3 regions of the Kribbella sp. NPDC056861 genome follow, and region 3 is predicted to be linked to each of the others. Evidence: riboswitches for the same ligand, from Rfam matches in the RefSeq annotation. Region 3 holds a riboswitch; each other region holds the start of a gene.

Region 1 (3,623 bases), on a different contig from region 3:
TCTATCCGGTGTCCGGCGGCAGCGAAGCGGTCGAGACCGCGCTGAAGATGGCACGCGCCTACCACCTGGCCCGGGGTGAGGATCGGTCTGTGGTGATCGGCCGACAGGGCGCGTATCACGGCAACACTCGGGGCGCGCTAGACGTTTCCGGGCGGCCCGGGCTGCGGGCGCCGTATCTTCCGTGGCTGGGATCCGCGCGGCACACCACGACGCCGTACGAGTATCGGTGCGAGTTCCCGACGCACCCCGAAGGCTGTGGCCAGCAGCATGCGGAGAAGCTCGAAGCGCTGATCCTTGCCGAGGGCCCGGAAAATGTCGCGGCCTTCATTGCCGAGCCGATCTCGGGTGCAGCGCTCGGTGCCTGCGTGCCGCCCGACGACTACTGGCCCGCGATCACCGGGGTCTGCCGCCGGTACGGCGTACTGGTGATCGCCGACGAGGTGATGACCGGCTTCGGGCGGACCGGGAAGTGGTTCGCCTGTGAGCATTGGGAGGTGCGGCCGGACATCCTGGTCGCCGCCAAGGGCGCGGCGTCGGGTTACTGGCCACTCGGCTTCGCTGCTTGCAGTGGCGAGGTGCACGAGAAGATCGCCGGTTTCACCCATGGCTTCACCTACTCGCACCACGTCGTTGGCGCGGCGGCCGGGCACGCAGTACTGAAGGTGCTGCAGAAGCGCGACCTGATCGCAGCCTCAGCCAGACAAGGTGCAGCCCTCAAGTCGGCACTCGAAGCAGAGCTGGGCGATCACCCGGCCGTCGGCGACATCCGCGGTCTCGGGCTGCTCTGCGCGGTCGAACTCGTCGCCGACCGACCAACCCGTACGCCGTACGCACGGGCCGATCGCGTCGCCGAGCGAATAGTCGCTGCAGGCAAAGAAGCAGGTGTGCTGCTCTACCACTCCACCGGCTGTGCCGATGGCGTCTCCGGCGACCTCGTCCTGCTCGGGCCACCGCTGGTGATCACCGACGCTCAGGTCGCGGAGCTTGCTGAGCGCACGGCGATCGCAGTACGGCAGGTGACCTAGGGGCGGACCGGCGCCACCCGCGGCGGCGGGTTGGTGGTCGGGCCCGCGTTCTGGGAGAAGGACCAGCCCTCGAAGCTGCCGAGCGGAGGCTTGCGGGCGGAGGCGCCGGACTGGCTGTAGGTCCAGCTGCCGCCGTTCGGCGCGTGCCAGTACGACCAGTACGCGCTGGCCGGCGGCGTGTTGACGCACGGCTCGGTGGCCGCGGTCGGTTTGCCGTTGATCCGGCAGATGAAGGCCTTGCCCCACCGGTTGGTGCCGGTGACGACGAACCCGGCGTTCTCCAGCGCGGCCAGCCCCGTGGTCTGATCGCCCGGCGCACAACGGATCTCGGTCGCCCCGCCGAGGCCCTGGTAGTCGACGATCACGGTCACGCCGTTGGCGTTCGGGCAGTACCCCGCGCTGCCCAACCGGGTGACGGCCGCCTCCGCCGGTGCGTCCTCGACCGTGGCCGGCACCAGTGCGACGGCGAGCGCCGCCACCGTGGCCAACCCCGCCAGTATTCGCCGAACCTTCATCGGGCCCCACCCTTCTCACCGATCGACTGAGTGCCTAACTTATGCAAAAACTGTGCAGCCCGCATCTCGAGAGCAACTCCAGCGGGTACTGTGGTGATCGCAGTTGGTTCGTCCTGCCCGCCAGGTAGGACGTCGTAAGAGGGAACCCGGTGTGATTCCGGGACTGCCCCGCAGCGGTGAGTGGGAACGACCGCCGTCATCAGCACTGGGTCCTTGCGGACCTGGGAAGCGACGGCCACTAGGTGTCTGGCAACAGACGTGCCCGCGAGTCCGAAGACCTGCCACTGCCCATGGACGCTCAGCGTTCGTGGTCGACCTCGGTGACCTCGTGGGAAGGTCGCGGCGCGCATGTGACCATTCGACGGTCCGTGTCTGCTGTTCCCCTTCCGCGAGTCGCCTGGTCCGACGAGACGCCTCACGAAGGAGAGACGCTTGACCAGCAAGTCCGCAGCCGCGGCAGCACGGGCCACCGTGTACGGCTACCCCCGGCAAGGTCCCAACCGTGAACTGAAGAAGGCCATCGAGGGCTACTGGAAGGGCAGCGTCAGCGCGGACGCCCTCCGGCAGACCGCGAAGGACCTGCGCGTGGCCAATTGGCGGCGACTCGCCGCCGACGGCATCGACGAGGTCCCCACCGGCGACTTCTCGTACTACGACCACGTGCTCGACACCACCGCCCTGGTCGGCGCGATCCCCGAGCGGCACCGCTCGGCCGTCGCCGCCGACCCACTGGACGGCTACTTCGCAATGGCCCGCGGCACCCAAGAGGTGGCGCCGCTGGAGATGACGAAGTGGTTCGACACGAACTACCACTACCTGGTCCCGGAGCTCGGCCCGGACACCGTCTTCACGGCCGACTCCACCAAGCAGGTCACCGAGCTGCAGGAAGCCGTCGCGCTCGGCCTCGCTGCCCGCCCGGTCCTCGTCGGCCCGGTCACCTATCTCCTGCTGGCCAAGCCCGCTCCGGGCGTCGCCGACAGCTTCGAGCCGCTCTCACTGCTCGACCAACTCCTCCCCGTGTACGCCGAGGTGCTGGCCGACCTGCGGGCCGCCGGCGCCGAGTGGGTGCAACTGGACGAGCCCGCGCTCATCCAGGACCGCACGACCGACGAACTGGACGCCACAGCGCGTGCCTACGCGACGCTCGGCAACCTCACCGATCGCCCGAAGCTCCTCATCGCCTCGTACTTCGACCGCCTCGGCGAAGCCCTCCCCGTCCTGGCGAAGGCTCCGGTCGAAGGTCTCGCGATCGACTTCACCGGACCCGCCGAGGCCAACCTCGACGCACTGGCCTCGGTCGGCGGGCTGCGCGGCAAGCGGCTGGTCGCGGGTGTCGTCAACGGCCGCAACATCTGGATCAACAATCTGTCCAAGTCGCTCTCCACGCTGGCCACCCTGTTGGGGCTGGCCGATCGGGTCGACGTCAGCTCGTCCAGCTCGTTGCTGCACGTGCCGCTGGACGTCGCCGCCGAGACGGATCTCGATCCGGAAGTCCTGCCCTGGCTGGCTTTCGCGCGCCAGAAGACGGCCGAGATCGTCACCCTGACTCGCGGCATCACCGAGGGCACCGAGGCGATCGCGACCGAGCTCGCCGCCAACCGCGCGGCGCACGACGCGCGAGCCGGGTCGGCGCTGACCAACCGCAGTGAGGTCCGCGACCGGCTGACCGGCGTGACCGCGGCGGACAGTCGCCGCGCGACGCCGTACGGGGAACGGAGTGTGGCCCAGCGAGCGCGCCTGGGACTGCCCTTGCTGCCGACCACCACGGTCGGGTCGTTCCCGCAGACCAACGAGCTGCGCACCGCGCGGGCCGAGCTGCGGGCCGAGCGGATCGGCGTCCCGGAGTACGACGAGCGGATCCAGGCGGAGATCCGGGAGGTGCTCGCCTTCCAGGAGAAGGCCGGGCTGGACGTGCTCGTGCACGGCGAACCCGAGCGCAACGACATGGTCCAGTACTTCGCGGAGCAGCTGGACGGGTATCTCGCAACGCAACACGGCTGGGTCCAGTCGTACGGCACCCGGTACGTGCGGCCGCCGGTGCTCGCGGGAGACATCTCGCGACCGGAGCCGATGACCGTGCGCT
Region 2 (3,623 bases), on a different contig from region 3:
GGCGTGACGAGATGGCCGTACCAGCCAAGCAGCCCGGTGGACTCCGGTCGCCCCCACCGCTGGATCGCCTGCAGCACCGGCCACGAGGCCAGCCACACCCCGATCCCCAGCACCACGCCGATCAGCGCCGCCACGACCGGATGCACGACGTACGACGAATCGAACAGACCGACCGCGTCGCCCGCAGCAAGACCGGTAAAGGCGCGAACCATGCCCAGCCCACCCAAAGAGACCGCGGTCACCGCGAGCATGTCGCCGGCGATCATCACGTCGCGCGGGAACCACGGCCCGACCTCGCGCAACTTCTCCGGCTCCACCCCCGGCTTGCCGCGCAGCAAGCGGGACAGGCCGAGTACCAGCACCGGGATCAAGCAGAAGACGATCAGCCGCCGCTTGAAGACCTCACCCTGGCCGGACACGGCGATCACCAGCGCCACCAGGGGCAGCAGCACCGGACCGATCAACCAGAGCTTGAGGTTGTGGCGGCGTGGTTCGCCGTCGCTGTTGTAGAACGGCCAGCCGTAGCTGTCGCCGCGCACTCGGCGCACCGCCCAGTCGCTGCGGATCCTGCCCAGCAAGAAGACCACCGGCAGCAGCACCGCGTAGTACAGGAGGGCGGAGGCGATCGCGTGCCAGACGCCGGTGCCGTCGTCGAGCCATCGGCGCTGTACGTCGGGGAGCTGGTCGAGCACGTCGGTGCCGGGCACCACCGTCAGCAAGGCCAGTGGCAGGAAGGCGAGCAGGCTGAACCGCTGGATCCACAGCGCCCGCCGGATCCGCGGTACGGCGGCTTTGATCGTCGGCCAGTGATAGCTGAACAGGAGAACGAGAACGGAGGCGAAGGCCACCCACTTCAGCATGGTGAGCACGGTCAGGCCGATCACCTGAGCGTTGCCGACACAGTCGCCGCCGCCGCACCGCTCGCGGCCGAGCAGGTACGTCCCGACGTTCTCGAGCGCGTCGAGGCCGGCCAGTAGCAGCACGGGTCCAGTGGGGACGAAGCGTTTGAGCGCCGGCACGTAGATCCCGATGAAGACGAAGTCGAGCAGCAGGTAGATCGCCAGCAACGGCAGCCAGTCGGTCAACTGCTCGACGGTCAGCTTGCTGTGCCAGCCGCCGTACTGCTGCGCGGCGAGCGGTCCGCTCATCCCGTGGAACGACCAGGAGGTGCCGCCGTCGGCGAGGAAGCCCGCTGCCAGCAGGCTGATCTCGTTCATCGCCAGCCAGACCGCCGCCAGCGCCGCGAGCATCGCCCCCACCCACCGGAAGTCGGCCGGCGCCGGTCCCGGTTCTGCTTCGTCCCCCACCATCGCCCCCACAGCTACGGATCCATTACTCCCAGTCACATTGGGACACACTCCGCTGCGTCGAACAAGGGTTCGGGGTAACCTCGTCAGGCTCTCCAACAACTTCATGACTCGTCGCGTGGGGGAAGCCGGTCCGAAGCCGGCGCTGACCCGCAACCGTGGGCGGAAGGTGACTTCCGCGAGCCGGACCACCCGCCGACGAGCCTGCGAACTCCTCACCCGTCGTGGTCTACGGGCGGAGTCCGGACCGACGACGTTCCGTCCCCCGCTGCGCGTGCGCCGACGCGCGCGCCGGGGCGACGAGCGGGCTGCGGCTGGACCACCGTCCTCGGCCGCCCGCCCCGAAGCCAGGTCCCATGCGCACCACCGCTCGCTGGTCGTCAGCACTCGCCGCCTCCGCCCTACTGCTCACCGGTACTACGGCCCTGCCCGCCCAAGCAGCGCAGAGCGCACCAGCCGCGCAGACCGCCCAAGCCGCGCGGGCAGCGCGGGCAGCGCAGGCAGCGCGGGCACCGCAGACCATGCAGGCAGCGCCCGCGACGACTGCCGCCACCGCCGGCGCTACAGCTGCCGCCCAGTGGATGGCAGGCCAGCTCGTCGACGGCGCGATCCCCGGTTTCGCGGGCCCCGACTGGGGCCTGACGATCGACACCCAGTGGGGCCTGATCGCCGCCGAGGCCGATCCAACGGTGATCGCGCAGGTGGTCAACGCCGTCCAGACCCATGTGCCCGACTACGCGGGTCCCGGCTGGTACCCCGACCCCGAGGCACGGATCGCCGGCGCCACCGCGAAGGTGCTGCTGTCCGCCGTGACCGCGGGCAAGGACGTCACCAACTTCGGCGGCCGGAACATGCGGCAGGAAACGCTGGACCTGATCGCGGGTCAGGACGCCGGCGTCGAGCAAGGCAGGCTCCGCGACAAGGCGACAGGGGGCGACGACACCAACATCTTCAGCCAGTCGCTCGCGGTGATCGGGCTGGCCCGCTCGGGCGGCGTACCGGAGTCGGCAGTGACGTACCTCCTGCGGCAACAGTGCAGCGACGGCTACTTCCGGATGTTCTACAACGACCTGAAGACCTGCGACGAAGCCGGGGGCGCCCCGGACGGCGACGGTACGGCGATGGCCGTCCAGGCGCTGATGACCGCGCAGGCCTACGGCATCGGTGGGATCGACCAGGCCATCGCCCGCGCCAGCACCTGGCTCATGTCCGTGCAGAAGCCGGACGGCTCCTTCGGCGGCGGCGTGTCCACGGAAGGCTCGAACTCCAACAGCACCGGGCTGATCGCGCAGGCACTAGTCGGCGACGGCAGGACGCAGCAGGCGGCGCGCGCGACCGCTTGGGTCGAAGGCATGCAACTGACCGCCGCGAACGCAGGCACCGGCCCGGCGGTCCCCGATATCGGCGCGATCGCCTACAACGGCGACTCGCTTGCCGACGGCATCGCCAACGGACTGGGCATCGGTGTCGACCAATGGCGCCGGTCGACTCCGCAGGCAGTGTTCGCGTTGGCGCCGATCCCCTTCGCCGACCTGGCCTGGACCGATCCGAACCCGCCGACGACACCTCCGACGGTTCCCACGCCGACCGTGACGGTCACCGCGACGGCTACGGCCACAGCAACTGCCACACGGACTGCGACGGCGACTGTGACCCAGCGCCCGACCTCGACGCCGACTGTCACCAAGCTCGTGCCGAAGCCCGGCCGCACCACCACCCGGACCTTGACGGCACCGCCGCTCCCCCGAGCAACAACGACCCGGACCAACACGGTGGTCGTCATGCCGACCGCGCCGGCTCTCCCCCGTCAGCAGCCACAGCCGACCGTGACTGTGACCCCCACACCGGTCATCCCACCGACCACGGCCCCGACGACGCCGCCCGCATCGACCCAGACCAGCAGTCCCGGCGCGGACAGCACAGCGACGTACCTGCAGACGCAACTGGTCGGCGCCAACCACCTCGAGGTCGATCGCGACGGAAAGCGCTATGTCGACTATGACGGCACCGTCGACCTCGGCCTGGCCCTGCGGCAAGCCGGGAAGCTGCCCGACACGCTCGGCAGCATCACCTCGCTGATCACCCATCCCGACTCGCTCGCGGCGTACACCCGCGGTGCGCCGTACGAGGACGACCAGGCCCGGTACGCCGGTCCGCTGGCCAAGACCGTGCTGCTGCTCGCCCTCACCACTAAAGATGCCGTTGGCAACGATCTCGCCGGGGAGCTGGCCGGCCGGATCCAGCCGGACGGGCGGATCACCGACCAGAGCAAACTCGGTGACCAGTCCAACCTGGTCAGCCAGGCGTACGGCGTAC
Region 3 (3,623 bases):
CCGGGTGGTCAGGCCGTCCTTCGGTACGACGCTCGGCTGTCCTTGCGGCATCAGGCAGCGCTCCGATCGGTGACCGCGCGCACAAGATTGCCCGCGGCAACTTCGCCCAGGTCCAGGTACTCCGCGCCGAGGTCGGCGGCCAGCTCGGCCGAGAGGCCCAAGCGGACTCCGCGGCGTGGTTCGCAGTCGACCACGACCGACGCGATCCCCTGCTGGGCCAGCCAGCCTGCGGCTTGCTTGGCCTTGGCAAATGCCTTGTCGCCGGAGGTCGCGCGACCGTCGGTCACGAGGACCAGCAGAGGGCGTCGGCGCGGATCACGGATCGCGGCGATTCGCAGTACGTCGGAGGCTTTCATGAGGCCTTCGGCGAGTGGGGTGCGGCCGCCGGTCGGGAGGGATTCGAGGCGGCGTACTGCGGTCTCGACGCTGCCGGTCGGCGGGAGGGCGACGGTCGCCTCGGCACCGGCGAAGGTGACGAGACCGACCTTGTCGCGGCGCTGATAGGCATCGAGGAGGAGCGAGACGATCGCGGTCTTGACCTCGGACATCCGCCTCTTCGTGCCCATTGATCCGGACGCGTCGACGCAGAACAGGACGAGGTTGCCCTCGCGGCCTTCGCGGACGCCCAGGCGTACGTCGGAGCCGCGGACTGCGAGGCCGGGGCCGGTGCGGCCGCGGGCGTGCTGATGCGGGGCTGCGGTGCGGATGGTGGCGAGGAGGTGCGGGCGGCCGGATTCGCGGCCGACGCGGGGCCGGTCGCCGACTACGCGGCCGACCTCGGTGAGCGCTCTCGAGCGGCGGCCGGCTACGCCTGGGCCGGCGGAATCGATGGTGAGCAGGCGGGCTTTGTACGGCGCGGAGCTGGCTGCTACCTGGCCGGTCGGGGCTGGGCCCGGGAGAGCGCTTCCTGAGTTCTCGGCCGGTTTGTCGGAGTCGGCGTTGGTGGGTGACAGCGTTGGGTCGTCGGCATTGCTCTCGCCGGCGGAGTCACCGTCATCCGGGCGCCCGTTGTCCGGTCCGCCGTCGTCCGGCCCTGCGTCGGGGCCGCCATCGGGGTTGTTGTCCGGACCACCATCCGGGCCGCCATCCGGGTCGTCGTCGGGATCAGGGTCCGGCGGGGTGCTGTTCTGGATCGCCTGCTCGAGTTGCTCGTCATCCAGCCCAGGAGCGTCGAACGGGTTGCGGCGCTTGCGGTGCGGCAGGGCGAGCTTCGCCGCGGCGCGGACGTCCTCGACCTCGACGACCGTCCGGCCGGACCAGGCCGCGTGGGCTACCGCAGTACGGGCGGTGACCAGGTCGGCGCGCATGCCGTCGACGTCGAAGGAGGCGCAGATCTCGGCGATCTGGCGCAGCGCCGCGTCGGTGAGGATCACGTCGGCGAGGCGGGACTGGGCCTTGACGATCCGCTCGGACAGCTCGGCCTGCGGACCGGCGTACTTGGTGACGAAGGCGGCCGGGTCGGCCTCGTAGGTGAGCCGGGCGCGCATCACCTCGACCCGTACTGCGGGGTCGCGGCTGGCGACGACGTCGACCGTGAGGCCGAAGCGGTCGAGCAGTTGCGGGCGGAGTTCGCCCTCTTCGGGGTTCATCGTGCCGACCAGGACGAAGCGCGCGGGGTGGGTGATCGAGACGCCGTCGCGCTCGACGGTGGCGCGGCCCATCGCGGCGGCGTCGAGGAGTACGTCGACCAGGTGGTCGTGGAGGAGGTTGACCTCGTCGACGTACAGGAGGCCGCGGTGGGCTGCGGCGAGCAGGCCTGGTTCGTAGACGGTGACGCCCTCAGAGAGCGCTCGCTCGAGGTGGAGAGAGCCGAGTACTCGGTCTTCGGTGGCGCCTACTGGTAGCTCTACCAGTCGGGCGGGCCGCGGGTGCGAGCTGTTGTCGGCGGGGTGCGGGCCGTCAGGGCAGGTGGGGTCCGGGTTGGTGGGGTCGCAGGAGAAGCGGCAGCCTTCCAGGACGTCGACGGCGGGCAGGATCTCGGTCAGCGCGCGGACGGCGGTGGACTTCGCCGTGCCTTTCTCGCCGCGGATCAGTACGCCGCCGATCGCCGGGGAGACCGCGGCAAGGATCAGCGCGAGCTGGAGGTCCTCCATGCCGACCACGGCGGTGAAGGGAAAGCCGTTCGAGACCGGCTTGAGGTTCTGACTGATCGGGGTAGACCCCATCGGCGGTGCTTCCCTTCGTCCCGCGGGTGTCCACGCCCGCCTTGGCACTGGCACGCCGGGGCGCGGAGAGCGCTCCCTGGCGGAAGGTCGCGGATGTCCTGGCTTCCGGGCGAGAGCCCGGTCACAGTGGCGGGACCGCCCCGGAATTCAGCCCAGCAGGGCTGTCACCGGTGTTCCTCCACGACCTTCCCGGCGATCATTCCACACCGGCCGTGGAGCTAATTTGTGAAGGCCGCCGACAGGTGGTCCGCGGCCGAATCGCCGGGGAGTTCGCCGACGCCGGTGATCGGGGTGACGGTGATGTAGCCGGCGAGCAGCAGCGCCTCGTCGGTGTCGGTCTCGGTCGGCGGCTCACGCAGTACCTGGCCGACGATCGGCTCGCCCGTCGGGGACTTCTCCAGCACCAGCCGGGACCGCTCGTACGGCACCAGCCGGGCCCAGCGGGCGCCCTTGAGCTCCGACACGGGCACGTCGGGCACGTTGACGTTGATGACCGTCCCGACCGGCTGCTCCAGCAGCCAAGAGAGCGCTTCCCGGGCCACCGCACCGGCCGTTTCGTTGTACGACGGCTGCTCGGAGTCGATGCTGATCGCGAGCCCGGACAAGCCCTGGCTGGCGGCGGTCAGCGCCGCGGCCACCGTGCCGGAGTGCAGGATCGGGCCGATGTTGTGACCGTTGTTGATCCCCGAGACGACCACGTCCGGCGACGGGCCGAACGCGCCCAGCCGGGCCAGCGTCACCGCCAGCGCCGGTGTCCCGTCGATCCCGATGAAGCCGTTCTCACCGGTCTTCGACGCGATCGCCTTGCCGATCATCCCGGCCCGCGAGCTGCCGACGCCGCTCTGGTCGTCCCACGGCGCGACCACCTGCACCGCGTGGCCGGCCTCCGTCATCGCCGCGGCGAGCGCCTGGATCCCGGCGGACTCGTAACCGTCGTCGTTGGTGACCAGGACTCTGAGCTGTTCGGACGCCATGCGTCCACCCAATCACACCCTGGCCACCCTCGCCGCCCGATCACTCAGCCGCGATCCTCGATGTCCCCCTCGGTCTCCAGTACTGCGGTCCGCAGCGTCTCCAGCGCCTCCGCGCTCGGCTCCGACCACAGTCCGCGCTGAGCAGCCTCGAGCAGCCGCTCGGCGATCCCGTGCCGCGCCCACGGGTTCGACTTGCGGAAGAACTCGGCGATCTCCGGGTTCGCGACGTACTCCGTGGTCAACGTCTCGTACATCCAGTCGTCGACCACCCCGGCAGTGGCGTCGTACCCGAACAGGTAGTCCACCGTCGCCGCCATCTCGAAGGCGCCCTTGTACCCGTGGCGCTGCATCGCCGCCATCCAGCGCGGGTTCACCACCCGGGCCCGGAAGACCCGCTTGGTCTCCTCCTCCAGCGTCCGCGTCTTGACCTGCGCCGGTACCGCGGAGTCGCCGATGTAGGCCTTCGGGTTGGAGCCGGTCAGGT

What was found. Region 3 has a riboswitch for cobalamin ahead of AB0P21_RS04100 (putative cobaltochelatase). Riboswitches for the same ligand answer to the same signal wherever they lie in the genome.
Region 1: it holds a riboswitch for cobalamin, as region 3 does, so the genes downstream of both, metE (5-methyltetrahydropteroyltriglutamate--homocysteine S-methyltransferase) here and AB0P21_RS04100 (putative cobaltochelatase) in region 3, are expected to answer to the same signal.
Region 2: it holds a riboswitch for cobalamin, as region 3 does, so the genes downstream of both, AB0P21_RS10485 (prenyltransferase/squalene oxidase repeat-containing protein) here and AB0P21_RS04100 (putative cobaltochelatase) in region 3, are expected to answer to the same signal.

Annotation. Positions count from the first base shown of each region.
Region 1 covers NZ_JBFBNQ010000002.1:728,605-732,227, forward strand. Annotated here, with positions in the region: gene AB0P21_RS10520 (aspartate aminotransferase family protein) at 1-1,025, shown strand, start outside; gene AB0P21_RS10525 (hypothetical protein) at 1,022-1,540, opposite strand; cobalamin riboswitch at 1,628-1,841, shown strand; gene metE (5-methyltetrahydropteroyltriglutamate--homocysteine S-methyltransferase) at 1,973-3,623, shown strand, end outside.
Region 2 covers NZ_JBFBNQ010000002.1:716,286-719,908, forward strand. Annotated here, with positions in the region: gene AB0P21_RS10480 (hypothetical protein) at 1-1,319, opposite strand, end outside; cobalamin riboswitch at 1,378-1,522, shown strand; gene AB0P21_RS10485 (prenyltransferase/squalene oxidase repeat-containing protein) at 1,664-3,623, shown strand, end outside.
Region 3 covers NZ_JBFBNQ010000001.1:907,409-911,031, forward strand. Annotated here, with positions in the region: gene cobO (cob(I)yrinic acid a,c-diamide adenosyltransferase) at 1-51, opposite strand, end outside; gene AB0P21_RS04100 (putative cobaltochelatase) at 51-2,165, opposite strand; cobalamin riboswitch at 2,239-2,386, opposite strand; gene AB0P21_RS04105 (5'/3'-nucleotidase SurE) at 2,384-3,139, opposite strand; gene cobN (cobaltochelatase subunit CobN) at 3,184-3,623, opposite strand, start outside.